3 regions of the Orrella marina genome follow, and region 2 is predicted to be linked to each of the others. Evidence: predicted binding sites of a transcription regulator. Region 2 holds the regulator's gene; each other region holds the start of a gene.
What was found. The regulator sigma-54, encoded in region 2, starts transcription at its own class of promoters, with help from an activator protein. The targets are predictions, from matches to a motif close to TGGCANGNAANCTGCTTT.
Positions count from the first base shown of each region.

Region 1: a site for sigma-54 is predicted at 7,177-7,194, ahead of DBV39_RS08420 (TorF family putative porin). Genes of this name have one in related genera too.
Region 3: a site for sigma-54 is predicted at 3,450-3,467, ahead of glnK (P-II family nitrogen regulator). Genes of this name have one in related genera too.

Region 1 covers NZ_CP028901.1:1,878,992-1,888,733, reverse strand. Annotated here, with positions in the region: gene DBV39_RS08450 (FAD-dependent oxidoreductase) at 1-1,784, opposite strand, end outside; gene DBV39_RS08445 (flavodoxin family protein) at 1,982-2,494, opposite strand; gene DBV39_RS08440 (YcjF family protein) at 2,762-3,733, shown strand; gene feoB (ferrous iron transporter B) at 3,877-5,778, opposite strand; gene DBV39_RS08430 (FeoA family protein) at 5,771-6,016, opposite strand; gene DBV39_RS08425 (MaoC family dehydratase) at 6,329-6,823, shown strand; gene DBV39_RS08420 (TorF family putative porin) at 7,269-8,018, shown strand; gene DBV39_RS08415 (DUF4395 family protein) at 8,147-8,578, opposite strand; gene DBV39_RS08410 (histone deacetylase family protein) at 8,715-9,647, opposite strand.
Region 2 covers NZ_CP028901.1:3,266,332-3,276,073, forward strand. Annotated here, with positions in the region: gene DBV39_RS14905 (hypothetical protein) at 1-516, opposite strand, end outside; gene rpoN (RNA polymerase factor sigma-54) at 532-1,959, shown strand; gene DBV39_RS14915 (hypothetical protein) at 2,070-2,741, opposite strand; gene DBV39_RS14920 (peptide chain release factor 3) at 2,818-4,437, opposite strand; gene DBV39_RS14925 (EAL domain-containing protein) at 5,319-8,678, shown strand; gene DBV39_RS14930 (sulfurtransferase) at 8,792-9,652, shown strand.
Region 3 covers NZ_CP028901.1:1,076,058-1,085,799, reverse strand. Annotated here, with positions in the region: partial or broken gene pheT (phenylalanine--tRNA ligase subunit beta) at 1-231, opposite strand, end outside; gene pheS (phenylalanine--tRNA ligase subunit alpha) at 314-1,336, opposite strand; gene rplT (50S ribosomal protein L20) at 1,743-2,102, opposite strand; gene rpmI (50S ribosomal protein L35) at 2,117-2,314, opposite strand; gene DBV39_RS04805 (accessory factor UbiK family protein) at 2,717-2,974, opposite strand; gene glnK (P-II family nitrogen regulator) at 3,504-3,842, shown strand; gene DBV39_RS04790 (ammonium transporter) at 3,867-5,093, shown strand; gene gadC (glutamate:gamma-aminobutyrate antiporter) at 5,334-6,905, opposite strand; gene DBV39_RS04780 (glutamate decarboxylase) at 7,167-8,564, opposite strand; gene DBV39_RS04770 (FomA family porin-like outer membrane protein) at 8,785-9,742, opposite strand, start outside.

The DNA.
Region 1 (9,742 bases), 1.4 Mb from region 2:
TTGCCCGTGAACAGATCGATCAGATAGATCTGTTTTCCGGCGGACCCGACGCGTTGCAGCACCGCTTCAAGTGGGGAGTTGCTGATAATTCCGGCATCCCAGTAATGTCGACCGTCGATGGTTGTCCAGTCAAAAGCAGGAGGCAAGCTGCCGCTTGCAAGAATATGATCTGCGCTCAGTTGGTCCACGTGGCTGTCAAACAATACGACATCACTTGTCTGAATGTCCACTGCGGTGACGAGAAGTCGTACCGGACTGTTACAAAGCCCAGGAAAGTCAACGTACTTCTCCAGCAACTCCTTCGCTTCAGAAAAGTCGTACAGGCTGGTCCATTTATGTGGTGCAGGACCTCGCAAAGTCAGCGACTGCATCCATCTCGGGGAGAAAAAACCTGGTACACCAAATGTTGAAATCTGATTGCCGGCGATCAGCCTGCGTGTTGCCTCGTCTCCAAACTCTGGACTGATGGTCGAAACGTCACGCCAGAAATTCTCGAGTGCTTCGGCGGCATGCTCACGGTTGGATGCGATGATGGCGCCGTTGAATGCGCCAATCGAAACTCCTGCAACCAGATCGGGCAAGATGCCGTGCTCTTGTAGTGCTTGAATTGCACCGCATTCAAAAGCACCATAAGCCCCACCGCCCTGCAGGATGAACAAAACCTGTCCAGGTACTTCCCGCAGCGCAAATGAAGCTCGCTTGAGCTTTGCGAAATGTCGCGTCAGATTTACCCGGTCCCGGATCAGGGTCTCAGCTGCCCGGGTATTCTCGCTTGCTCGGCCAAGCGTGAAGAAACCCTCACAGACGCCTTGGTCAAGATACAGTACTTCGAACGGAGGCTTTTTCAATGCCCCTCTGTTGATCCGTTTGCATTGCTCTTGTGTCAGGCCAAGTACGTTATAGCTTTGATCAAAGACATGACTGAAGAAGTAGCTGATGTGCGTGTAAGGCTCAGCTTCTCCCGCCATGTTTCGGGCGGCAATCTTTGCCTGCCGGCCCGCATTGTCCCAGTGTTCTACGCGCATTTGACGCCTGAATACCGGATGCCAGGCATTGGCCACATCGCCAGCAGCGTAAATGTCCGGATCACTGCTTTGTAGGTATTCATTGACCCGCACGCCGTCCTGCAGTTCTATTCCAGACGACAGCAACCAGTTGACGTTTGGTGTCACGCCAGCACCGATGACGATCATGTCACAGGCTAGATGTTCGTCAGTGTCGAGTACCACTGAGGAAACATGATGCTTCCCTTCGAACCTGACAGGGCGCTGCCCGAGACGACACTCGACACCATGCTTTCTGAGCATTGCCTCGAAGTGAGTCGACACATCAGAGTGATGAAGCTTGTAGAGTAGTGTGTCGCGCTCGACAATGACGACTTCGAGTCCTTGCTGTCGTAACGTTCCCGCGACCTCCATGCCAATGAAGCTGCCGCCAATGACAATGGCTCGCTTGCAACGGCTGGCCGATTGTCTGATCGCTTGTGCATCGTCATATGTTCGCAGGTAATGAACCCCCGGCAGATCAGCTCCCGTGATCGCTAGTGGTGTTGCCCTCGCACCTGTTGTGACAAGCAGCTTACGGTACTCGATCACCTCTATGTCTGTCTCGTTGCGAATCGTGAGCGTGTGTTGATGACGGTTGATGCCTGTTGCAGTTGTACCGAGACGCAAGTCAATATTCAGCTCTGAATACCGGGATTGCGGAATCACCGCGGGGAGAGCAAGCTCTGCAGTTGCTTCTGTCCGGTGTTTTGATAGAGGGGGCGATGATAAGGGAGCCATCTTTCCTGCCCGACGAGGAGTATGGAACTCTTCGGGTCGACAGCACGTAGCGTCTGCACCGCTGTTGCCCCTGCCGTGCTACCGCCGACGATGACGTAATCCCAGTTTTGTGTTCTCTTGGCCTTCGGCATTGATTTTTCCAGTGCAGCGTGCAGAGCCTGTCACACACTTGTGTAAGGGGCTCACGCCGCGGTTGATCAGTAAATGGACATGGCCATAGCTGTCGTGAATAGCGCGCCGAATTCGCGGCAGGGAGTGATCTGTTCTTCGGTCAGATTCTTGGGCGCCAGGATCTCCTGTGCTGACTGTGCTTTTGTGTTGATAATCAGCGCAGGTTGAACCAGCTTCAGGCGCCAGCCTGTGGCAATCCGCTCAATCTGCCGAACAGCATTCTGGCCATCGCTACCCGCGCAGACCATGATGCCGTAAGGACGTGCATTCACCTTTTCAAGTATGTCATAGTAAGTTCTGTCAAAAAAGTCTTTTAGCTGCCCACTCATGGCAGCCAGATTTTCAGGGGTCGCAAACACAAAGCCGTGGGCTGACAGGACGTCATTCGCATCAGTCCGGCTAGCATGTCTGATCTCGGTTGTGACGGTTGGTTCTGCGGATGCACCAGCCTCGAAAGCCTCAACCATCTGTCTGGTTCCCCCGGTCAGGGAGTGATAGACGACCAGCAGCTTCTTTTTTTGCGGGTTTTCATGAACCATCCAGCACTCTCCTGGTCAAGGTTGTTGTGACGATCTGAAACAACTGTCGGAGCCAGGCAAAATGCAAGCGAAGCAGATTGCCATTACGCAAGGGAATCCTCTTTTCATACTGTTCTCTTGTCAGAACGGGGTTTCAGAGTATCAAGCTGCTGGAACAAAGTGATCCTGGCGCTGCTAGCGTGGGAGGTTTCTTATCTGGGTTGACGCACAGCTCGATAATGTCTTTCATGCCCTGATTGAAACACCGAAAATTTAAAGGATGTGTACATGACCCCTGAACGAGCAATTTTGTCGATTGTGATGTTCGCCGCGTTTGCTGATGGTGCGAAGGACGATCGAGAGCGGGAGCATATCCGTGAGTTTGCACAACAACTTGGTCAGGACGTTCCTGATCTTTCTGCCGCGTACCAAGACGTATTGATGTCCAGGGTGACATTGCACGACGTCGCGCATGCGCTGACGGATCACCGACAAAAGCAGTATGCGTACGAACTGGCAGTGTGTGTATGCGAAAGTGATTCGACTATTTGTGAGGCGGAACGCACCTTCCTGAGAGATCTCTCGGAGCAGCTCGGATTGTCGGCTCATGCACGGCAGACTCCTCAGATTGAGGCGGCTGACTCGATTGCGCTCGCAGCACAGCAAGCCCTGGCTGAGCCGGCTGTGGAGCAAGTGCCACAGCACGCCGAGTCTGTCAGGCCGGCCTCGCTCAAGATTAATCATGCACAAATTGACTCGATGGTGCTCAAATATGCCATTCTGAACGGCGCGCTGGAGCTTTTGCCGCAATCCTGGGCTTCGGTCGCGATCATTCCGCTTCAGATCAAGATGGTGTACCGGATTGGCAAGCAAGCGGGTTATGACCTGGACCAGGGGCATATCCGGGAGTTGCTCGCTACTGTCGGTGTTGGTTTGACGTCTCAATACGTTGAGCAGTTTGGACGTAAGTTGTTAGGCGGTCTGCTTGGCAGTTTCATGGGCAAGACAGGGCGTAAGGTCGGCCGTTCAGCAGCGTCTGTCGCAATGTCGTTTGCGACAACTTATGCGCTTGGGCAACTGGCTAAACGGTACTACGGCGAAGGCAGACAAATGAGTACGGATCTGCTTAAACGGACATTTTCGGATCTGATGGGTCCCGCTAAATCCATGCAGCAGCAGTATTTGCCGCAGATACAGGAAAAGGCGGCGACGCTTGACGCGCAGCAAGTGCTGTCGATGGTTCGTTCTAACAGCATCTAGGGCGGTGCTGCAGACAATGCGGTAGATAGGTGCCGGGCTGCGACAAACAAAAAACCCTGCTCAGGAATCTCTGAGCAGGGGTGAGTTACCAGGTAATTGGAAAATGATGACTTGTGGGGCATCTCACCCGATTACTCGTATGATTACATCAGATGAGTTGGTAGCATCATGGGTGTGACCCGGTAAGCAATCCATGCCGCCAGATAGGCCAGGATGAGCATGTAAGTGATCGCAATGACCGGGACTTTCCAGCCATTTGTTTCCCGTTTCATGGCCGCGAATGTGGGTAGACACTGAGGTGCAAAGATGTACCACGCGAGCATAGCCATACCAGTGGCCGTCGACCATTGTTGTGTGATGAGCGGGATAAGGGCTTCGGCCGCGGCATCCTCACTACCGGAAAGTGCGTAGACTGTGCCTAGCGAACTGACGGCGACTTCCCGGGCAGCCAGACCGGGGATCAGGGCGATGGATATCTGCCAGTTGAAGCCAATCGGCTCAAGCAGTACCGACAACCACCGCCCAAGAATGCCCGCCAGACTGTATTCGATATCCGCTCCCGTTGCACCAACAGGGGGAGACGGGAAGCTAAGCAATGCCCACAGTCCGATTGTCATGGTCATGATGACACCACCCACTCGGCGCAGGAAGATCTTTGCACGTTGCCAGAGACCAATGCATACGCTCAAAGGGCTTGGAATCCTGTAGGTTGGTAATTCCATTAAAAGTGGTCGAACCTGACGTCCAGTACGGGTTGTCACCTTCAGAACCCATGCGACGGTCATGGCAGACAGAATCCCTGCCATGTAAAGACCGAACATCACCAGCCCTTGGAGTGACAGGCCATAGTCCAGCGTATGGCTGGGGATGAAAGCACTGATCAGGAGTGTGTAGACCGGGAGCCTGGCCGAGCACGTCATGAGCGGTGCAAGCAGTATTGTGACTATGCGATCTCTGGGGTTGCTGATCGTGCGCGCTGCCGTGATCCCGGGGATTGCGCATGCAAAACTGGATAGCAGCGGGATGAACGAGCGACCTGACAATCCTACGCTCCCCATGATTCGGTCAAGTAGATAGGCCGCCCGTGGGAGATAGCCTGATTCCTCGAGGACGAGGATGAAGAAAAACAGGATCAGAATTTGTGGCAGAAACACGAGTACTCCACCTGCTCCCGCGATGATGCCGTCAATAATGAGACTCTTGATCCACCCGTCTGGCAGCCATGCTTCAACGGTTTCGCCGACCCATCCGGCGGCTTCCTCGATCATGTCCATTGGAATCGATGCCCATTCGAACATGGCCTGGAAAATCAGAAACAGGATCGTTACCAGCAACAGCGGCCCGATCACAGGATGCATGACGATGGCGTCGATCCGGGCACTGCGCACGTCCGGGACCAGGTGGTCAATGCCAAGCTGGGTCAGGATCCGCTGCACACGTTTGTGATCCTGTTCCGCCGGGATAGCGTCGTTGCTAATGTCTTTGGGAAGTTCGAGAGCCTGCTTGTTATGAAGTAGCGCTTCGATCAGTTCACGCAACTCGCGGTCACCTCCGGACTTCACCGCAACTGTGCAGACAACGGGAACGCCCAGTAATTCGGATAACTTTCTTGCATCGATACCGATTCCGCGCGCCTTTGCTTCGTCCATCATGTTCAATGCAATCACGCAGGGAAGTCCCTTGCGCTGAACAGAAAAGAACAGCCTAAGGCTACGGCGAAGGTTGGTTGCATCGATAACGCAGATCACCACATCGGGTCTCTTCTCGCCCCTGGCAAAACCAGAGAGCACATCGCACGTGATCCGTTCGTCCTGAGAGCGAGGATAGAGGCTGTAGGTACCGGGAAGATCCAGCACTCTCGCAAATCGCCCGTTTGCCGCACCAAACCTGCCTTCCTTGCGCTCGACTGTCACCCCGGAATAATTGGCAACTTTCTGACGGCTACCTGTCAGGCGATTGAACAGCGCTGTCTTGCCGCAGTTTGGGTTGCCAACCAGGGCGAACAGCATGCCGGGTGGGAACATCTGAACCGGAGATTCAATCATCTTGTGTCTCCACTTTGATGCAGGCTGCTTCAAACTTGCGAATCGCAAACGTACTGGTCCCAACTCGCACTACGATGGGGTCGTTTCCTGGTTTTGCGCGCCGCTGAACGATGACCTGCTCCCCGGGAAGGAATCCAAGTTGTTGCAAGTGCAGGGCGATTTCTGAAAGGCTGGTGGGGGCGTGGACGTGATGAATCCGTCTGAGCTGCCCTACAGCAATCGTGTTGAGATTGTTCATGAAGAATGTAAATAGTAATCATTGTTTTTAAGAACATAAAGTATAACTTAGAAGAATTTGTGTGCAGAGACAACCAGGACGAACGATCGCCTGTGCGTCATGTCGGGACAGTGTTCAGTGGTAATGGAAGTAAGGATGGGCGCCCGGTGTGCGTTGCAACATTCCGGATCGCTTCCCGAGTGCGGTGTGTCTGGACTACACTCGATCGCTCAGCCTGAGTGCCATGCATGGATGCGCCTAGAAAGAAGCTCAGGATAAGCAATACGGTGCACAATGTGCATAACGCATACGAAGGATACGGAGACACGAGGAATGGGACTTCAGTTAAGCAAGGACGGGATCGAGATACTGGGATTGGGTCTGCACTTTGACGAGATGGTTGTTGGCAGAAAGATTCGGACGGTAGGACGAACCATTACAGAGGCTGATCTGGTTTCGTTTGTCAACGCGACGGGTTTTACCGAGGTCTTGTTCACGAATACCGAGTTCTTGAAGAAAGATTCAGACATCAAGGGGCGACTGGTTCCCGGTGCACTGGTCTTTTCAATGGCAGAAGGGCTGATCATGCAGGCTGCGATGCAGCATACTGGATATGCGTTTCTCGAAATGGACATGAAAATTCATGGACCAACTTTTGTGGGCAATACCATCGAGGTGATCAGTGAGATCACCGAGGCTCGTCCGAGCAAGAGCAGACCTGACCGCGGCATCGTACGCACGGTAAATACGGTGGTCAACGAGGAAGGAAAGGCGTTGATGACTTATACCCCTTTGCGTTTTGTCAAGCGAGTAACAGACCAGGCCTAGGCAGTCTGCTAACACGCAAGGGTAGATGGTGGGACGAGCATTGCAGACTTGTGACGGGAGCCCCGGGCGCTCATCGTACGAGCCCGCTAGAAGCAGTCAGTAGCTGCCGGGACGTCTATGATCCCGGGGGCTGGTCAGAGGCAATGCTTGCTCCTTGGAACTTGCTGGTTTCGGGGTGGAAGTCAAGGGAGATCCTGCATGCCTCGATGTGAAGCATTTCTGAGGTGAAGGTGATCCTCCGTATGTCTAATATGGTGCATATATTTCGGAGTACACAGGTCAAGAATCGCCTCGTGTGCTGTTGAGGTCAGAATCGGAATGTACAGACAGACCCGAAATTAACGCCGTGAAGTTGGCATGATTCCTGCTAGAGAAGTTTGCCATGTCGTTCTCAGACATGATCTGTTCCGAGCGAACGTTCAACCTACTTCTCCAGGAAATAAAAATGAAAGCCTACTCTCGCTGTGCAGCCCTGGCCTGTGTGCCTGTCTTGCTGATGGCTGCAGCTGGCGCCAAAGCCGAAGGCACCGACCTTGGCAATGGATTCAATCTGTCAGGGAACATCACGATCGCCAACGACTACCGGTTTCGTGGCTATACACAGACCAATTTCAAGCCTACCGCTCAACTGGGAATCGATCTGACCCACAGCTCTGGCTTTTACCTCGGCAATTGGAACTCAAACGTCGGATGGACGTCAGGGACTTCACTTGAGATGGACTTTTATGGGGGCTGGAAAGGAGACATCGGAAACGGAATTGAGCTAGACATGGGCGTGCTCCAGTACGCCTATCCAGGCTCAACCATGGCTGTTTCTCCAAATACCACTGAGTTGTATGTCGGGATTGGTGCCGGACCTGTCGGGTTTAAAGTTTCCTGGGCACCGACTAACTGGTTTGGTTATGCCGACTCCAAGAACGCTGTATACCTGGATGCAACGGCCGACTTCGATCTCGGAGATGGCTGGGGGATTGGATTGCACGCCGGCTATCAGTTCCTGAACAATGTTCAGGACATCAATGGCAATAACAAGAATGGTTACTTTGACTACAAAGCAGGTGTTTACAAGGATATCAAAGGGTGGGTGTTCGATCTGAGCGTGGTGGGGGCGTCTACTGACAGCCTGTATACAAGTTCCCAGGGGTATAACGCAGGTCGGGTCGGCGTGCTGTTCTCGATCGCAAAGTCATTCTGATCATTTGTTTCCCTGACTTTGTGGAGGCGATGTACGAGGTCTTGCCCGCGACAGGGCAAAATAGACAATTGCCTGAGATCATCAGGCGATTGTCTTCGTGTCAGCGATTGCGTAAAACGCGCACAGGTTCAACCCGGCATTCTGGGCGGGAAGAACTTGTACCAGGCACCATAGACCCAGCAGGCTGCACAGAAAGAGAATGCCCACTCGAGCGTCGAGAAGATGACAAGTGCAGTGGTGGGAATCACCCAAAGATCGTTGCCCGAGAAGTAGAGAATGCTCGCGACGGTGGCGGCAATGAAAAGAATCTTGTTGGCAAACACCTTGGCGCCAGCATTCTCTTTCTTGCCCGCAATCTTGTTTCTTTCCATCAGGGTTGCAAAGACCCGGTGTGATGGGCACTTGTAGTGTCCAATGAATCCGCGTACGAGGCCCATGACCGCAAGCACGGGTAGCAGGTAAGGAAAGCCCAGCAGTGCAACTGAACAGAACGCGAAGGTGATGAAAGCCTCAAGACGAACAACATTCGAATTGACGGGCGGAACATCGAAGCGAAGCATGGTTGTACCCCTTTAAATTAGTTGAATACAATATACATAAAAACATAACGTAAGTAAATAGATTGTTTCCAATACTGTCGTCTGTTGGGCATTTGCATCAAAAGAACAATAAAAGTGACAGGAGGCGAGCGCTGTTTCAAACTCCGGGGGGGTGAGCCGGGTGCTCAAGGTAGTCGTTCCAGTACGTTGCGGCAGCCTGAACGGTTTGCAGGTGCATGGCGACGGTGGTGTTTATATCAAGACCGTATCCTCCCGCCATGGTGATGGCGATGGGCAGCTGGTGCTTCTTGGCAAACTCGAAGACCTGTGCATCGCGAAGTTTCATTCCCCGGTCTGTCAGGTTCATTCTGCCGAGTCTGTCCTGCTTGTGTGGATCTGCACCGGCCAGGAAGAAGATAAACTCTGGTTCCCACTGGTTTTCCAGGGTCTGGAGGCCGTGACGGAGTGCTTCCAGATATGTGGTGTCTTGCGTGCCGTCCGGCAAGGCTATATCGAGGCGACTGGTCTGCTTGCGAAACGGGAAGTTTCTTTCCCCATGCACGGAGAGGGTGTATACAGTCGGATCATTGGCGAAGATGCTGGCGGTTCCATCGCCCTGATGCACATCGAGGTCGATGATGGCGATACGCATGGATCGACGACCCAGTTCGCGCTGAAGTGATCGTGCTGCAACCGCAACATCATTGAATACGCAAAATCCGCTACCATGGTCACGGTAGGCATGGTGTGTACCACCTGCAAGGTTGACAGCGACGCCTTCCTGGAGCGCCACGCGGCTCGCCGCGATTGTTGCGCCGACGGATCGGCGCGATCTCTCGACCATGGCTTCACTCCAAGGAAAGCCAATCTCCCGCTGGGCGCGAGGATCCAGAGTGCCGCGGATCAGACTTTGCAGGTAGGCGGGGTCATGAGCAAGTAACAACTGACTGTCCGTAGCGCCAGTTGCTTCCGACAAGACGATACCGGGGATTGTGCTGACCTTCTGTCGCAGCAGCCTGTACTTCTGCATCGGAAACCTGTGTTCTGGTGGCAGCGGAAGAACAAAGTGATCGCTGTAGAAAACCTGCATCTGTCTCTCGAAGTAAACGGGGTGGGGGAGGTTAATCTGCTGCTGTATTGGCAACCATGCCATGATTCTCGGTATGATCTGGTCAGGAACCAAAA
Region 2 (9,742 bases):
CGCAAGCGCCTGTGCCTGTGCCATCGCAAGTTTGCGTACCCGCCCCGAACCAAGCTGCTGACGCGTGGTGATCAGATCGCCGACCGTGACCGGGTCCGCGCTCTCGTCCCAGACCCAGCGAAGTACCTGGATGCCTTCCACCGAGAGTGTGTTTGCGAGTCTCTGTACATCTGCAACGGGCACCAGGACGGTTCGGGAACGTTTCTGGCTGTTGATCAGCCAGGTGCGCGTGACTGAAAGTACAATCAGACTCAGAATGGCGACCACACCCCACCAAAGGTATGGGTTGATATCGGTCATGATCCTGACGAACTCAGGTCCCAGGGACTTTAGACCGTCGTAGCGAATCATCCCGCCCAGCCGCAATATTTGCTGGGCAATCCAGACCCAGATGATGACGACTGCAGCGATGACACCCGCCTGTAACAGGCGGGTGGGCAGCAGAAGTTTTCTGATGGTGGTGCTCAGGGACCGGGTATCGTCCCGGCTTGTGGTCGATCGGCTATTTGTTTGCATCGGATTAATTCACTAATGAGTCGTCAGTCTCTCGAGCTTCGCATGGGTCAGCATTTGACGCTGACCCCCGCATTGCAGCAGTCTATACGATTGTTGCAACTTTCTACGCTCGATCTTGAACTTGAGGTGGCACGGGCCCTTGCAGAGAACCCTCTGCTTGACACGCCGGAGCCGTCTGAAGCCGCAGATACCGGAACGGACGGCAATGACATACCCGTGCAGACCATTGAGGCCGAACCATCGCCACAAACGGCAGCCGAGACGCCCGCAGGCGGTTTGCGACGTGAGCGCGATGATGAGCAACTCGAACGACCTGAGTCTGCGGGTGAGATATCCTTGCGCGAGCACTTGTTACAACAACTGGGGACGACCCATGTCAGCGAACGCGATGCCGCGCTGGTGTCGTTGCTGATCGACGATCTGAACGATGACGGCATGATGGAGTCCTCATTGCCAGAAGTGCTGTCCATGCTGGATCCGCAAACCGGTGTTGAACTGGATGAGCTTGCTGCTGCGCTGCGGCTGCTTCAGTCCTTCGATCCGCCGGGTGTTGGTGCACGGGATTTGTCCGAGTGTCTGCTGCTGCAACTGGAACAACCGGATCTCGCCGTGTTGCCGGTGTTCGCCGATGAACAGGTGCTTGCGCTGGGCCGGGAGATTTGCCAGCATCACCTTGACACGCTGGCAACGGGTAATCTTGGCCGTTTGCGCGAACAGCTTGACTGCCCTGCTGACTTGTTGCAACAAGCCTGTACAGGCATACGGCGCCTGAACCCCCGTCCCGCAAGCCAGTGGACACGTCCAGCCGCTGATTTTGCTGTGCCCGATGTGATTGCGCGACGAACTGCCAAGGGGTGGCAGATCCAGCTCAATGAGTCAGTGGTTCCTAAATTGTGTATCAACGAAGTCTATGCCCAGGCGCTTGGCTCAGCCCGAAGCGGTGAGCACACTGCCTTGCACGGGCAGTTGCAGGAAGCAAGATGGCTGATTCGCAACGTGTCGCAGCGATTCGAGACAATCATGCGAGTTTCTCAGGCGATTGCCGACCACCAGCAAGCGTTCTTTGATGAGGGATGGGGAGCCATTCGTCCCCTGACGTTGCGAGAAATTTCTGGAGAACTAGGGTTGCATGAGTCGACGGTTTCCAGAGCGACTACTCAGAAGTTCATGCTGACACCGTTTGGGACGGTGGAGCTCAAGCGATTTTTTGGGGGCGGATTAAGTACCGAGGGTCGGGAGGCTACATCCTCGACGGCTGTCCAGAGCAGAATCAAAGGGTTCATTCAGTCCGAGGATCGTGCCAAACCTCTTTCGGATGCACAGTTGGTCAAACTGCTTGAGGAGCAGGGCATCACGATTGCCCGGCGGACCGTGGCGAAGTATCGGGAACAGATGCGTATTCCGACGGCATCACTGCGTAAGTCCCAGGCATCGATTGTCTGAGCAAGGAAGGCGGTAGGTGACACCGGTCCAGACGTCGTAACAAGGCCGTGACGGCCTCACGACGGGAACGACAGGGGTCAGAGAGCTTGCAAGGTGAGTGACCCGCCTTGTCAGGCACCACCGCCAGAGGGACCAAAACCCTGCTGGGCCGGGCAGTGGCGGTAACGTCCCCAGGCATTGTTCGGCCCACAAAACCGCTGGCGAGCCTGCTCGATACATCCCGGCCGACTGAAAAAGCCAACCGAGTCGCAGGCACGGATTGCCTCATCAAGTGCTTGCTGCCAGTTGCCAGGAGCCGAGCCACCCTGTGTGTTGCCGCTTCCCCCCTGCTGTCTGGCAATGTCTCCGACCCGATCATTCGCGGAAGATCCACCGCCGCCCTGCGTGACGTCTAAGGTCGCAATGTCTGAAGAACCGTCACTGAGTCCGGCACCCGCTTGATTGAGCACATCAGCGATAGTGAAACTCTGACTGCCGATCGCCAGTGACACCATCGGATCGAGGTTCGAGTCAAACAGAGAGACAGCCTGAATTTCCCACATTGGCTGAATCCGGTTCTGTGGAACGCCGAGCGTGCCGTCAGTTAGCGGCTGCGGCGCAATGCCGGCAAGGGGCCGACCAGATGCGTCCAGAACCTGCTCAGTATTCAGTCCTGCGTTTGTGCGTGTACCTTCGTCGACAACAGGCGCTTCGCTGACCAGCCAGTTGCCCACGACCATTCCCGCCAGAGCAGAACCGGCCATGCAGAACACCACAAAGAAAATCAGGAATCGCCAGGACATCTTGGAACATCAACGTTAATAGGTGCGGGCTTTACGCCTGTCAGCATGAAGCAAGGGGACCTGCCGAGGGTCAGAATCAGCCCGCCTGATCAAACACTTTGCCACCGTGTTCACGCATTGTATGAAACTGGATCTGCGGATACCGCTCTTGTGCAACCCGTAGCTGGGCAACAGATGATGCCAGAAACGCGGGCGCATCAACAACATCGTAGGCGATATTTGCCATGTTTGCATCCAGGAACTTGCGCAATTCCTTCGAGTCTTCTGCCGAAACCCACCGAGCCAGACTGTACCTTGACGGCATCATCCGGGCTTCGACACCGTATTCTGTTTTAAGGCGATGGGCAACGACCTCAAACTGCAGGACCCCCACTGCGCCAAGCAGCATCGCCCCGCCCGCAGCCTCTGGCCTGAAGACCTGGATGGCACCTTCCTCACCGAGTTGCGTCAGCCCTACCCGCAACTGCTTGGTTCGCAACGGATCTTTGACTTCAACTGCCTGGAAGAGCTCAGGCGCAAAGAAGGGTAACCCGGTGAAGTGCAGTGTCTCGCCTTCGGTCAGCACGTCGCCCAGGTGCAGTATGCCGTGGTTGGGAATGCCGATGATATCTCCGGCGACCGCGTCTTCAACCAGTTCGCGACGTTGCGACAGAAATGACACCACATTGTTGGGTCGAATGTCTTTGCCGGTGCGACTCACACGTAACTTCATACCGCGTGTGAAGCGTCCCGAACTGACCCGCACGAAAGCGACGCGGTCTCGATGGGCAGGATCCATGTTGGCCTGAACCTTGAAAACCACCCCGGTGAACTTGGGTTCATCAGGCTCGACGGTGCGCTCTAGCGCTTTGCGGGGACCGGGGGAAGGAGCCATCTCGACTAAAGTGTCGAGGACTTCCTGCACCCCGAAGTTGTTGATGGCCGAGCCGAAGAGAACGGGCGTCTGCCTGCCGTCCAGGAACGCTTGACGGTCAAGGGTCGGGGAAGCCTCCCGGATGAGCTCGATTTCATCGAGTGCCTGAACCCAGGACTCGTTGAAGCGGTTGCCGATCTCGGGATTGTCCAGACCCTCGATGAAAGCCTGATCGGATTCGTCAAACTTGTTCCGGCCTGCCCGGAACAAGCGCATTCGGTCGTGCCGGATATCGAACACGCCACCAAACGCCTTGCCCATGCCAACAGGCCAGGTCAGGGGTACCGCATCCATCTTGAGATGAGACTCGACTTCGGCAATTAGATCCAGTGGCTGCTTGACCTCTCGATCGAACTTGTTGATGAAGGTGATGATGGGTGTCTGGCGGGCGCGACAGACCTCAAGCAACCGCAATGTCTGAGGTTCGACACCGTTGGCGCCGTCGATCACCATCAGTGCCGCGTCGACCGCAGTCAGTACGCGGTACGTGTCTTCCGAGAAGTCTTGGTGACCGGGGGTGTCGAGAAGATTGATTACGCAATCCTGGTACTCGATCTGCATCACCGATGAGGCCACCGAGATGCCGCGTTGTTTCTCGATTTCCATCCAGTCTGAGGCGGCGTGGCGTGAGGCTTTGCGTGCCTTGACGCTGCCAGCGATCTGAATGGCACCCGCAAACAGCAGAACCTTCTCGGTCAGTGTTGTTTTACCTGCGTCTGGGTGGGAGATGATGGCGAAGGTGCGTCTGCGTCTGACTTCATCTGCGACCGATTCTTGGGACATAAGGGGGTCCTGATCTGTTCTGGCTAACTGGGTTGGCGGTGGCGATTGACGACCGGCGTTGATGACAGACACTGAGCCAAAGCCCAAGGCCCAAGGCCCAAAGGCAGGGTAACCTTCTGGCTGGCCAGCTCTGCGGGCTGTCTGGAGAGAGCAGGTGATCAACAGGCCTGACGCTGGATCCATTCCGGAGGTTCGCCGTCTAAAATGACTGTGAGCGGTGAGGATGCACTTAACCATTCAGGTCGGTGGGCGTCATACTCAGTTGATCTCATCACTGAGACGGCAAAGATCGGGTACAGGACAGGCATATTCGGCCCACCCGCACACTCTTTTTCAAGCACCTGATGATCTGGTAAGCAGGGCTACCTGAACGTGCAACTGGCACAACACCGGATGTGGTCCAGATTGTCACCATAGACCGTCAATGAAAGTCCGGATTTTAGCACCGCCCAGCTCTTGCTGAGAGTTTGACGCCGGATGCACGACGCTACGCAGAATATCAGCCTGACGGCGGTCAGCAGAAACAGGATTCCCGGTTTGCCTTCAGCAGGCTCTGGCAGATGCCATCACAGAGACTCGGCATTGGCCACCCTGTCTGTGTTCGCGTCCGGTCAACGCATGAGTGGGACGATCAGGTATGTTGATTTGCATCAATGAAAATCGGAGCGCACCAGAAATGACAAAGGCGAACAAGTGGTTTTGCGTTTATCGTTAAAGCTGTAGAGGAACGTCTGTTGAAATGATCGCTGTTGTGGCGATCTGAGTGTTCACAGATAGCAACGTAAAGTTAATCGAACAGGTGGGCGAACAGATGTGCGCACGTCTGTTCAAGTAGAAGGCTTTCATTCGTGTCACATTCATCGCAGCGCTCAGATGTCCGCATGGCTTTGACCTGGATCGGCACACTGGCTGTTGTGCTTGTCTTGCTCCTGCTCCTGCCGGCACCCGAAATGAGTCGTGGGCTGGCTTCCTACGTTCCGTTGCACACGATTCTGGAAGTGCTGGCGATCAGTGTTGGCGCCATGATATTCGCGGTGTCCTGGAGCACCCAGAGTTACGCACGTGCCGCCAGACTGGCGATCCTGGGTGTGTTTGTGCTGGGTGTGAGCATCCTGGATCTGCTACACGCCCTCTCATATCAGGGTATGCCGGATTTTGTGACGCCTAGCGATCCGGAGAAAGCGATCAATTTCTGGCTTGCAGCGCGGTTTATGCTTGCGCTAGGACTGTTGCTGGTTGCGTGGGTTCCGCATTCCGCAGACGCCTGGCTAGGCAGACAGTCACGCTATCTCTGGCTCGGATTGATCACCCCGGTTCTGGTGGTGGTTTCAGTGTTGCTGCTGTTCTTTCCGCAGTACCTGCCCCGCACTTTCATCGAAGGCAGCGGGCTGACAGACTTCAAGCTTTACTTTGAGTATGTGCTGGTTGTTTTGTATCTCCTGGCAGCGTTTGGATTTTATCGCCATGCCGGACATGGCTGTCATCTAAGCGCGGCCAACCTCGCCGCAGCGAGTGTCATCTTTGCGATGAGTGAGTATCTCCTCACACTCTACGCAGATGTCACGGACGTCTTCAACCTGATGGGGCACATCTTCAAGATCGCCGGATTTGCCTTTCTGTACCGGGGGGTGTTTGTACGTCTGGTGCACCAACCGTTTCAGGAACTTGAGCAAGCCCGGTCAAGTCTCGAACTCACAATTGATACTTTGCCTGACCAGTTGATCGAAGTTGATCGAGACGGCACTTTGCAGAAGGTGCATTCAGGAGAAGGCGCAGGCACGCATTTCAAACGCTTCACCAAGGGACTCAAGCCGCAGGACCTGTTGCCAGGTGACCAGGTACAGCGTGTGCTGGATGCCTTGAAGTTTGCCCAGGCTGCAGGTGGTGCACGCAATATACGGATTGAGTTGCCAACAGAGGATGCAGTCCGGCATCTGGATTTGTCCATTTCGCGCAAGCCCCATCCAGATGGTGCTGCACCTTCCTTTCTGGTGCTGGTCAGGGACATGACCGAAGCAGTCGAGCAGCAGCAACGCCTGGCATTAGAGGCACGGGTCAACGCGCTATTGCTTGGGCTGGAAGAGCATGAATCGATCAACAATGAGCAGACGTATCTGCAGATGGCCACAGAAGGTGTTCTGAATATTTCCGCTAGTCAGTTCGCTTTCATTCATTTGCTTGATCGTCAGGAACAGGTGGTCCAGACGATCACGAGCGCGACTAGACTGACGGGGTTGGCTGATTCGAAGGGAGTGACCGGTGAAGACGGCTCAATGGGGTTTGAGACGTTGAACGAACTCTGGCAACCGGTTCTTGCATCGCACGCGGTCTGCGTCGTCAACAGCCCGACAGAGGTTGCGAGGCGTCTCACGCCAACACACGGACTGGTGGTCGAACGTTTTGTGGCGGTGCCGGTTTTTGATGCTGGCAGAGTTCGTATGGTTCTGTCTGTCGGTAATCGTAAAGTTCGCTACGAACAGGTTGACATCGAGGTCCTGCAGCGTGTGGCAGAATTCGTGTGGCGCGGGGTCAGGCTGCATCGGCAGGAGCAGATGATCAGCCGGCTATCGACAGCCCTGGGGCAGAGTCCGTATCCCGTACTGATCACAGACACCCAGTCGCGCATTGAGTACGTCAACAGGGCGTTTACCAAGGTCAGCGGTTACGAATCCTGGGAAGTGATCGGCAAGACGCCGCATGTTCTGAAGTCAGGCCAGACTCCCCCCTCTGTCTACCAGGAGATGTGGGAAAAGCTGAGCCAGGGGCTGACGTGGCAGGGCGAACTGATTAATCAACGCAAAGATGGTTCGACTTATACCGAAAAGGCGATGATCTATCCTGTGCGTAACAACGCTGGTGTGGTGACGAATTACGTCGCCCACAAGGAAGACATCACGCTGCAGCGTGAGAATGAAGAGCGCATTCATCAGCTCTCGAACTATGACCAGATCACAGGGCTGGCCAATCGCGAGGTGCTGGAGGAGCGACTCAAACAGTTCATCACCCGTCCAAGCGAGATGGACCTTCCGCTGACCGTGCTCTGGCTCGATCTGGACAACTTCAAGGCGGTCAACGATTCGCTGGGCCACGACGCAGGCAATCTCTTGCTCGTCAAAGTATCGAACAGGCTGCGCAAGGAGTTCGGTGATCAGGTCACGCTGTCGCGAGTAGCCGGTGATGGTTTTGTGGCCTTGTTGCCACATACGGATCAGCAGACGGCTGCCTTGCTGGCCCGCCATCTGCTCGATGTGCTGCAACAGCCGATTCGCCTGCATTCGCGTCAGCTGGCGGTCAGCGCCTCGATCGGGATGTCGATCTATCCGGGCGACAGTGACTCGGTGACGGGCCTCATGATGAACGCCGAGACCGCCATGTACCGGGTCAAGATGGAAGGGCGCAATGGTCTGCGGTTTTTCTCGCAGGACATGCAGGAGCATTCGTTGCGAGCACTTGAAATCGCAAGTTCGCTCAAACAGGCTGACATGGATCGGGAGTTTCATATGGTCTTTCAGCCCCAGATGTCGATTGCTGATGGTCGCTTTGTGGGCGCGGAGGCGTTGTTGCGCTGGGTTCATCCGGTCTGGGGCAATGTGTCACCCGGCGAGTTCATTCCGATTGCCGAACAGAGTGGCCGTATCCTCGAGATTGGCACCTGGGTCCTGCGACATGTGGCTCACCAGATGCGTCAGTGGCGAGATGCGGGTCTAGGTGACTTCAGCGTGGCGGTGAACCTGTCCGCCTTGCAGTTTGTACAGACAGACATGGTCAAGAACATCATCGAGACGGTTGCCAGAGCCGGGATTCCGTCGCGTTGCATTGAAGTGGAGCTCACCGAAACGGTTGCCCTGAATAATCCGATCGCGGCCGGGCAAGCCATCAGCGCATTAAGAAATGCCGGTTTTCTGGTGTCGATTGATGATTTCGGGACGGGCTACTCTTCCATGAGCTATCTGAAGCGGTTCGCCGTTGACAAGCTCAAGATTGACCAGTCTTTCGTCAGAGAACTTGGCAAGGATGCGGACGATCGGGCAATTGTCTCGGCGATCGTGCAGATGGCGCACAGTCTCGGGATGAAAACCATCGCCGAAGGTGTCGAGACCGAGCAGCAACTCGCCATTCTCAAGGAGAAGGCGTGTGACGAAATCCAGGGTTATCTCTACAGCAAACCCCTGCCCGCGGATGTGTTTGAGCAATTTCTGCGAGACTGCCGGCAACAGGATGGGTCGGCCAACCTCGGGTGACGCGTCAGTCAGCGGTGTGACTATTGATCGGGCGAACGACAGACCCGTAGGCAACACCCTGGCAATGCAGTACTCTTTTGTGGTGTTTGACCATCAACAGAGGCCGTCCCATCATGTCCTATTCAACCCTCATTTCCGTCGAGCAGCTTCAGTCACTGATGCAGGCCGATCCTGCCAGTGTAGTGCTGCTGGACTGCAGTCATGACCTCTTTGATGCCCAGGCGGGTCAGCGATCCTATGCGCAGGGTCATTTGCCCGGTGCCCGGTTCGTGGGGATGGATGCGCCGCAGATGAGTGGTGCCAAAACAGGACAAAATGGCAGACATCCATTGCCCGAACGCGAGGAAGTGGTTGATCTGATGCGCATGCTGGGGGTTGATGACGATACCCAGATCGTTGTGTACGACAGCAGCCAGGGAACCCACGCGGGACGCGTCTGGTGGACATTGCGCTGGCTGGGGCATGAGGCAGTCGCCGTACTGGACGGTGGGATACAGGCCTGGAAGGCCGCAGATGGTTCGGTGACCACCGACGTGCCGGTTGTAACAAGGCATGGCACCTTCAGTGATCGCGGCCAGAAAGTTCATGCCGTGTCCTTTGAAGACGTGCTGGCCAATGTGGCATCACAGGAAAAGCTGGTTGTTGATGCCCGGGCGCAGGACCGGTTCCGGGGAGAGAATGAAACACTCGATCCCGTGGGTGGGCATATTCCAGGTGCCGTCAACCGTTTCTACAAATTGAATCTCAAGGAAGATGGCACTTTCAAGGATCCGGATGTGCTTGCCCGTGAGCTCAGGGAGCATTTCGGTGGTCGGCCTGCCGAGGATCTGATCATGCAGTGTGGTTCAGGCGTATCTGCCTGCCATAACCTGCTGGCACTTGAGGTGGCGGGCCTGGGTACTGCTCCATTGTATGTTGGGTCCTGGAGCGAGTGGTGCGCCAGAAAGGAAGCACCGATCGCAACAGGTGACTGACTCCGGGAGACCCTTGCACGACCGGAGCATCCGGTTGTGGCATGATGCCCTGTGGCGAATGGCTGCCTTCTGATTCGACAGGTCAGACTC
Region 3 (9,742 bases), 2.0 Mb from region 2:
GATCTGCAGCATCTCGGGTTGTCCGGCGTTGACGCTGCAGATGCGCAGTTTGTCAGCGTTGGGGTGTGGCTCAACGGATTCGATACGCGCAACGACCACACCGCTAAAGGCAGGTGCGACCGGTTCGGTTTCTTCCACCTCCAAGCCAGCCATGGTCAGGCGATGAGCCAGTTCTTCTGTCGAGCAGTCAGGATTGACGAATTCTCTTAACCAGGATTCAGGAAATTGCATGCTTTATCTCGTCTGGGATCGCAGATCAGCGGATCGCGGAATCAGTGGAGTGTGATCGGTCGATGACACTCCGACAACAGAATCAGTCGGCGAACTGCGCCAGAAAGCGCAGGTCACCCTCAAAAAACTGGCGCAGGTCGTGCACACCGTAACGCAGCATTGTCAGGCGTTCCAGTCCTGAGCCGAATGCGAAACCAATGTATCGCTCGGGGTCCAGACCGAAGTTTCTGACCACCGTGGGGTGAACCTGCCCGGCCCCGGAGATTTCGAGCCAGCGACCCTGATTGGGACCCGTGGTAAATCGCATGTCGATCTCGGCCGAGGGTTCCGTGAACGGAAAAAATGACGGCCTGAAACGGATTTCCAGATCGTCTGTTTCAAAGAAACAGCGCATGAAGTCCGTGTACACGCCCTTCAGGTCGGCAAACGAGATGTTCTCGTCAATCCACAGACCTTCAACCTGATGGAACATGGGCGAATGAGTTGCGTCACTGTCCACCCGGTAAGTTCTTCCTGGAGCAATCACCTTGATCGGAGGCTTGTGCATGCGCGCATAGCGAACCTGCATCGGGCTGGTGTGTGTTCGCAGCAGTAAAGGCAGTCCTTCCGAGTCCTTCATGTCCACGTAGAACGTGTCTTGCATGGACCGTGCAGGGTGATTCAGCGGATTGTTCAGGGCAGTGAAGTTGGTCCAGTCGTTCTCGATCTCCGGGCCATCGGCGACCGCAAAACCGATCGACTGAAAAATGGATTCCACTCGCTCCCAGGTGCGGATGACCGGGTGAACCGATCCGCGCCCACGTCCACGGCCTGGTAGTGTCACATCAATCGTCTGCTCGGCAAGCTGGGCAGCTAACGCTGCGTCGGCCAGTGCCTGGCGACGTGCTGTCAGGGCCGCTTCAACCGCTTGCTTGGCCTGGTTGATGCGGGCGCCTTCTTCGCGCTTCTGTTCAGGTGAAAGTTGAGCCAGACCTTTCATCATGGCTGTAATGGCGCCCTGTTTGCCAAGGAACTTGGCCTTGGTGTTCTCGAGGCTGGCGCTGTCATGGCAGGCCTCGAATGCCTGACTGGCTTGCCCAATCAAATCATCTAGCGTGGTTGACATCGGATATCCGTGGTTGGAGAAAGCGGTTCACGAAAATAACCTGGAAACAGGCAATGGACTGTGTCTGGTACTGCCAAATTCTATTGCGCTCTATTGTGTTCTGTTGCGATCGTGCTTTCATCAGCTTGCGCCGGAACCCCAGGCTTTCAAGCCACAGTCAGGTATCTGACCTGACTCGTCTGCCGGGACCTGGTCGCCATTGTACGAGCCTGCATCACGCTCCGCCTGGAACTTGTCTGACAGAATGTTTGATGCATCGAGTATCGACACATCCCGGTTATCCGGGATCACCGACGGTGCATTTCAAGTCTGATTGCAACGGCAGCAATGCCTGCAAAAGGAAACGGAGCCAACCTGGCCCCGTTTACCTGATGCGTCAAAGCGCAACCATTTCACTCTATCGTGATCAGGCTGCCAGAGCTGCTTTGACCTGATTGACGATGGCCGCAAAACCAGCCTTGTCACGAACTGCCATATCGGCCAGAACCTTGCGATCAAGGTCGATCGAAGCCTTCTTCAGCCCGGCAATGAAGCTGCTGTAGGAAACACCGTGCTCACGCACTGCTGCGTTGATACGGGTAATCCACAGAGCACGGAATGTGCGCTTTTTGTTGCGGCGGTCACGGTATGCGTACTGACCAGCACGCATAACTGCCTGCTTGGCAATCCGGAATACATTACCACGGCGACCACGATATCCTTTGGCGGCGGCGATAACTTTCTTGTGACGAGCCCTTGCGGTGACTCCACGTTTTACGCGAGGCATACTTTATTCTCCTATCAAGCGAAGGGCATCATGGCGCGAACGGCGGCCACGTTGGACTCATGAACCGCTGTCGAACCGCGCAACTGACGCTTGTTCTTGGTGGTCTTCTTGGTCAGGATGTGGCGCTTGAACGCCTGACCACGCTTGATGGAGCCACTGCCCCGTACTTTAAAGCGCTTGGAGGCGCTTTTCTTGGTTTTCATCTTAGGCATGATGAGATTCCTGTTTTAATCAGTCACCTGGGTGGCATCCAGACCTCTGGAACGCACTTTGATACCCGGAGACGCTTTCTTGGGGCTTGTCACCCGGAAAAGTGACTCACACCCGATTCGCTTGCGGCTTTTGCCCAAAAAAGCTAAGCGCCACATGCGACGTATGCTTGCGACACACTTTTTATGGCTTTAGCTTTTTAAGCGAAGCCTTTGATTATAAACCAAATCGAACTTTGATGCGCAACACCCGCCCGGTTTTGCCTGTCAGTGCTCAATCAATTGTTGAGCGGAACGCCTGATGTCGCATCCTGACAGGCGACGGCCCGCTGTCAGTTCCATGCGCATCAGGCGCGATCCGCCTGCCTTGTTCCTTGAGTCTTTTGTCTGCACAGGACCTTCGGATCAGCCCTTGTCGTTCTCCAGAGCGGTCACTCTCATCTCGAGTGCCTGAATCTGCTTTTCGAGCGCATTGGTACGCTTGATCGCCTCGCTCAGCATGTCTGCCTGAATATCAAACTCTTCACGCGTGACCAGATCAAGCTTGCTGAATGATTGCGTCATGAAGGCGCGAACGTTGCGCTCGACATCGGCCGCGGGACTGCGGGCGATCAGGTCCGATACGTTTTTCTGAAACGCCTCAAGCCAAGGGTTGGATTGCATGAAACACCTCCATCAATGTGAAACAGCGCAAGTTTAGCGTTTGCGGGTGCGTTGTCCCTTCAAGGAACGACGGACAAGGCACTGTTATGGAGACTGTGCCAAGTTCAACACGACTTGGCAAGCATGGGCCGACTTTCCATGCGTCATTCAGGGATTATCCCGAGTGTGTGTTTGCACCCGCCCCACCGTGATACAGCCAGGCTTCGCGCGACGGTTCAGACGACCTCGCGTCCTCGCAAGCGCTAACACGCGGACGATGAGTATCAGGAGTGGACGTATTCATCGTCATCGGGTTCGAGCGTCATCTATCTGGCTGGATTCGTGCGCCGAGATGGCGCACGCACCAGTCTGGTGCAACCAGATGGATGCGTTCGTTTGCTTTGGTGCACCGTTGTGATGCACAAATCCTGAAACGAAGGTTTTTATGCTGTCGCGCATCAGGTGGTTACAAAGAACACCAGAGCACAAGCAAAGTTGGCATGCGAATTGCTTGATGTGATTCACCCGTACCTGAAACTGAGGAATGACCATGAAACTCATCATAGCGATCATCAAGCCGTTCAAGCTTGACGAAGTCAGAATCGCCCTGTCAGCACTGGGTGTGCAAGGGCTCACCGTGACGGAAGTCAAGGGTTTTGGACGTCAGAAAGGCCATACCGAGCTCTACCGTGGTGCTGAATATGCGGTGGACTTTCTGCCCAAACTGCGCATCGAAGCTGCTGTGTCAGACGACATCTGCGAGCAAGTCATCGAGACCATCGAGCAGTCCGCGAGGACCGGCAAGATTGGCGACGGCAAGATATTCGTTGCCGAACTCGGAGAAGTCGTTCGAATCCGCACGGGTGAAACCGGCGAAGCCGCCCTATAACCCAAACAATCACTGGAGCTTGAAATGGATAAAGCAGATGTCTCATGGATAATCGTCTCGACGGTGTTCGTCATCTTGATGGTATTGCCCGGGCTGGCCCTCTTCTACGGTGGCCTGGTTCGTTCTAAAAACGTGCTGTCCGTGCTGATGCAGGTCATATCGACCTTTTCGCTGGCTGTTGTCTTGTGGTTTATCTACGGCTATAGCCTGGCCTTCACAGACGGCAACGCCTTCTTTGGGGGCTTGTCCCAGTCGTTCTTCTCGAATATGTTTGATCCTGCGAGCGGCGAGTTTGCGCTGGCTGGTTCGATCCCCGAGATTCTGTTCGGTTCGTTCCAGGCAACCTTTGCTGGTATCACCTGCGCGCTGATCGTTGGATCCTTCGCTGAACGTGCGCGGTTTTCTGGGGTGCTGATCTTCACCGCCATCTGGATGACCTTCTCTTACATTCCTATCGCACACATGGTCTGGGGTCCTGGCGGCTTCTTGCTTGAGCGTGGTGCACTGGACTTTGCAGGTGGCACGGTGGTTCACATCAACGCCGGTATTGCTGGCCTGGTGGGTGCCTATGTGATTGGCAAGCGGATCGGTTTTGGTAAAGAGCCCATGCAGCCCCATAACCTGCCCATGACCATGATTGGTGCATCGCTTCTCTTTGTTGGCTGGTTCGGCTTTAACGGTGGCTCGGCGCTGGCGGCCAACGAGACAGCAACGCTGGCTGTGTTCAACACACTGATTGCAACCGCTGCCGCCGTGCTGGGCTGGACGTTCACTGAGTGGGTCGTGAAAGGCAAACCTTCCATGCTGGGTGCTGCATCCGGTGCTGTGGCGGGTCTGGTCGGCATCACGCCTGCGGCAGGTCTGGTTGGTCCGTTTGGCGCCTTTGTGATCGGTGTCGTATCAGGCGTGATCTGCGTCTGGGGTGTCAATGGTCTGAAGCGACTGCTACGTGCCGACGATTCTCTGGATGTCTTTGGTATTCACGGAGTGGCTGGTATTGTGGGTGCGATTCTGGTCGGTGTCTTCAATGCCCAGGCATTCGGCGGTCCTGGTCTGGAGTCGGCTGGCATGATCTGGGGTCAACTGTGGGTGCAGATCGAGGGTGTCATCATCACCATCATCTGGTCCGGTGTTGTTGCCTGGATTGCTTACAAGATTGCTGACGCACTGGCTGGTATCCGTGTGCCAGAAGATGTCGAACGCGAAGGTCTGGACATCAACAGCCACGGGGAATCGGCTTACCACAGCTAAACCGGTTCAGTGAGTCGCAGTGATTGTTAGCACAATCACTGCGCATCCACCCAAAAGAGCTGACCAAAGCCCCCAACGAGACGTTGGGGGCTTTGTCTTTAGGGCAAGTGTCCGCGCAAGATCTGCCGCTTGTTCTTTGCTTTGATGTGCCTCGCCAGGTCACCGTGTGCGATGCAAAAGCACGCGGTGACCTGGCAGTGTCAGCTAGACGTGTCAGTTAGCAGTGTTCATTGCAAGCGACTATTTGTTACCCGGACCGCTGGAATTTGTCGACGAACCCGCACCCGATTCGCTTTTGGCGACAAAATGATGAGTCGAGCGCGCTCTTGGATGTATGAAGTGATGACCGTCTTCCATGTTGTGTGCTTTGATGTGCACGAGGTCAACTGCCAGCTTCTTGCCTTTCTTGTCATGCAGTGCATAGACGATGAAGGGAATCGCGGCCACAACCAGAAAGCTGATAATGAGCAGCTCCAGATATGTGTCGTGGTTGGCCGCACCGGGCAAAGAGCTGGGTGGAACAAATGAAACTAAAAACGCCAGCAATGAAATCACAAATCCCGATCCGGCCAAGACAACTTTAAAGCCCTTGCTACCAGGCACATGAAACGCCCGCTTCTTGTCCGATTGCTTCAAAATCAGATGGATATATCCCAGAAACAGCATGAAATAAGAGCAAAGATAGATCAGCACGGTCAGCGTAAGCGCAATCATGAAGGACATATTGCTGCCGCCACCGGTGTTGGTCAGCACGATGAGCGCAACCGTCGTGATGCTCAACTGGAAGATGACCAGATTAACTGGCACATCGTTCTTGTTCACCTTGGCCATGCTGTGTGGCAGGATACCCTTCTGTGCGGTCACGAACATACCGCGTGAGGGTCCTACGATCCATGCAGCGATCTCGGCCAGTACACCAAGTACCAGCAAGGCCGCAATCACACGAACAGCCCATTCAAGTCCACTGCCAAAGTGCCTGACGAGCACCTCGAAAGTCTGCACCACACCGGCCGACAGGTTGATCTCGTGCAACGGGATCACTGCCGCCACAGACAGACCACCAATCGAACTCAGGCAGATTGCCGCAATCATCAGCATCACGATTGCGATCGGATAGTCCCTGCCGGGATTCTTCATTTCATTGACGTGCGTGGCGGACGCCTCAACACCCATATAACTGAGGATAAAGGCAACGAACACCACCAGAGTTCCCAATTGAGTGAAGTCCGGGAAGAACGTGGCAGCACTCATTTCGACGGCTAAAGGTGCTCCACTCATAAGATAGGAAATGGCCAGAAACACCAGAATGAGGGCTGGCAACAGAATCCCCAGAAAAAATCCCGCCTTGGCAATCTGTGCGGTGTGTTTGGTACCACCGAACTGCGTCAATGCCAGACCCCACAAAATCACCAGGCCAGCGATGGTTTTGACCGTCGGATCAGTGTTCAAGGCTGGCCATGCCAGAATATAGGATAAAGCACCAAGCACGAAATAGAGCATCGGAATAAACCCGATTGCGATCTGTAGATAACCAAAAGAGATGGCTGCAAAGCCCCATCGTTCGCCCAGCGTATTGCTGACCCAGGCAAATACCCCGCCCTCTTCCCAGCCTTCAACAGTGGCCATTTCAGCTGCACACAATCCGACCGGAATGAACCAGAGTAAACCACCCAGAAGCAGAAAGAACACGAGGCTAAACCCCGAGGTTGCAAATGTCGGGTACTCGTAAACAGCCATCACCATTGAGGCTGTGATCGCAAAAAAACCTAGCAAACTGAGTTGCTTTGCAGTGTTAGCAGGCGCTTGCGCCATGACGTTCTCCGAAAAAAGTCGAACACACCCGAACTCGCTCGATCGCACATCGCCCCGACTTGCGTCGAGTGATTCCTCGTATAGCCATCGAGCACATGAATCATCGATAGAGTTAGCGTCAGGCCGCAGAGACTGCGTTCCGCGATTGGCCTGATGTGAGAACCCACAAACCGCCGGGGTCATCCGCACCAGGCGGATAACCCCAATCTACCTGGCAGATCATCTGAAATCTGATCTGCCTCCCTGCTGGTGTACTACCGATCAGTGGCTGTAGCCACTACCTTCTTCTTTAGACAACGGCGTTGTCACTGGATGCTTCTCGAAGTAATCCAGTGCGCGGCGCATATCATCCAGCAGCAGAGAGGCCAGATCCATGCTGACGCCGTGGCGAACCAGGATCCGCTGAACCACCAGATCCTCACGCTGAGCGGGCATCGAGTAGGCCGGGACCTGCCAGCCACGACTGCGAAGACGATCGGCGAGATCGTAGAGCGTGTAGCCACCGATGGCAGCACCTTCCTTGAGCTTCCAGGCCAGCGCGGGAATTCCTTTCTGACTGTCGCCGTCAAACAGAATCTCGAATGGGCCCATTTTGGCAATCTCGGCCGCGAGGTACTGGGCGGTCGCATAGCATGCGTTGTGGATTTTGGCGTAGCCTTCACGTCCAAGTCGCAGGAAGTTGTAGTACTGAGCAATCACCTGCCCGCCTGGTCGCGAGAAGTTCAACGCAAACGTGGGCATGTTGCCACCCAGGTAGTTGACGTTGAAGATCAGATCTTCGGGCAGATCCTTGGCCTCACGCCAGACGACCCAGCCCGCACCCAGCGGCGCCAGACCGAACTTGTGACCTGACGAGTTGATGGATTTGACCCGTGGCAAACGGAAATCCCACTCAATGTCAGGTGCGCAAAACGGTGCCAGGAAGCCGCCGCTGGCGCCATCGACGTGAATCGGAATATCCAGACCAGTATCGGCCTGCAACTTGTCCAGTGCATCGTGCACTGCTTTGACGGGTTCGTACTGGCATGTGAAAGTCACTCCTAACGTAGGCACCACACCAATTGTGTTTTCGTCGACGCGCTTAAGTACTTCTTCCGGGCTCATGATCAGGCGATCACCTTCAAGCGGAATCTCACGCAATTCAACATCGAAATAGCGGGCGAACTTGTGCCAGCAGATCTGAACTGGTCCGCAGACCAGATTGGGACGATCGGTGGACTTGCCTTGTGCCTTGCGTTTGTTACGCCACTGCCATTTCAAGGCCAGGCCGCCGAGCATGGCCGCTTCCGAAGAGCCGATGGTCGAGCACCCAAGGGTTGTTTCCGCTTCTGGTGAGTTCCAGAGGTCAGCCAGCATGGCCACGCAGCGACGTTCGATCTCCGCGGTTTGTGGGTACTCGTCCTTGTCGATCATGTTTTTGTCGATCGAAAGTGCCATCAACTCCTGGATTTCGTCATCAACCCATGTCTGACAAAACGTAGCGAGATTCTGGCGTGAATTGCCGTCAAGCATCAACTCGTCGCGTACGGCATTAAACACATTGCGCGGATTCTCTTCGCGTTGCGGAAACCGGCTCTTGGGCAGGCTTCGGGACAGTTCCTGAGAAGCGTAAACGTCATCGAACGCCGATGCGTTGCGATTGTCAGACGTGTCATTCATGGTCGATCTCCTTGAAAAAGTAATATGCAATCTGGTTGTACAAACGCCCATTCATCCTCTTCTGCACCTGTATCGACCGTATCGACCAATACCGAGCCAGGCAGAGGCGGAAAGCGAGTCCAGGTGTATGACACCTTGTATGGATAGAGCGCAATCTGTCTTGCGTTACCTTGTTTCTCAACCGCCTGGCAAAAACCCGGGCCAGACGCCGTTATCATGCTCAAAAGTTGTAAGTCACCCCAAAGCCACCTTGCGGCTGAAAACTCCAGCCACCGACCGAGTCTCCCCATACCTGGTTCGAGTACTTCACCTGTACAAAGACATTGAATGACAACTTGTCATTGACGTTATAGGTCAGCATCAACTGAGGCAACGCGAAAAGGATGTAAGTGCTCTTGAAGTTGCCTGCCTGCACGGTAGGCCCAAGCCATTCATACTGCGCGTTGCTGGCGATGAAAGGTTCCCAGGAGCCATTCCGGTTTGAGGCCATGAATGGGTCGAGACCACCAATGAAGTTAAACGACAATGAGGTGTTCTGGTCGAACTTGAACAGCGTATTCTGATACTGCAGCCAGGCTAGCGCCACAAAATAGTTGGCACTGCTGTAGTTGCCGTTAGGCCCGCTGATCTGCAAGGCGCCGCTGTACCAGTCCTTGAATGCGTAGGCATTGAGCGTGAACGAGAAGTTGCCAGGCAAATCCCAGTTGGTGAGTAACCCGATACCGGCCGTGTTGATACTGCCTGACCCGCCCTGCGAATTCCATGCATGGACATACTGCGGTGCCAGTGCGAACTGGGTCGCCTTCAGGAACTCCGATCTGGGCAGATACTCCGAGAAATCAAAGAAGGTCTGGCCGTATACGTAGTTTGTGGAAGTGCCGGTCATGTTCGTCTGGTTCTCGAACATGACCGACGAACTCCAGTTGACCTTTGAGTCCCCTAACTTGCCGTAGTTGTAGGTCAATGTGCCTGCGGGTTGCGAGAAATACTCGTACTGTTGATTGGGTGCCCCTGTGTAGTCGTCATACAGTCCCCAGGTGCGGTCCCACACGAGGTTCAAATTCCATTTCGGTGCGAAGTTGTAGTTCAGCGACAAGGAAGGGTGTGCTGTCGCGGTTTTGTATCCACCTGAATTGCCGTAAAACGTTTGCGTCAGGCCAATCGAACCATTGGGCTTG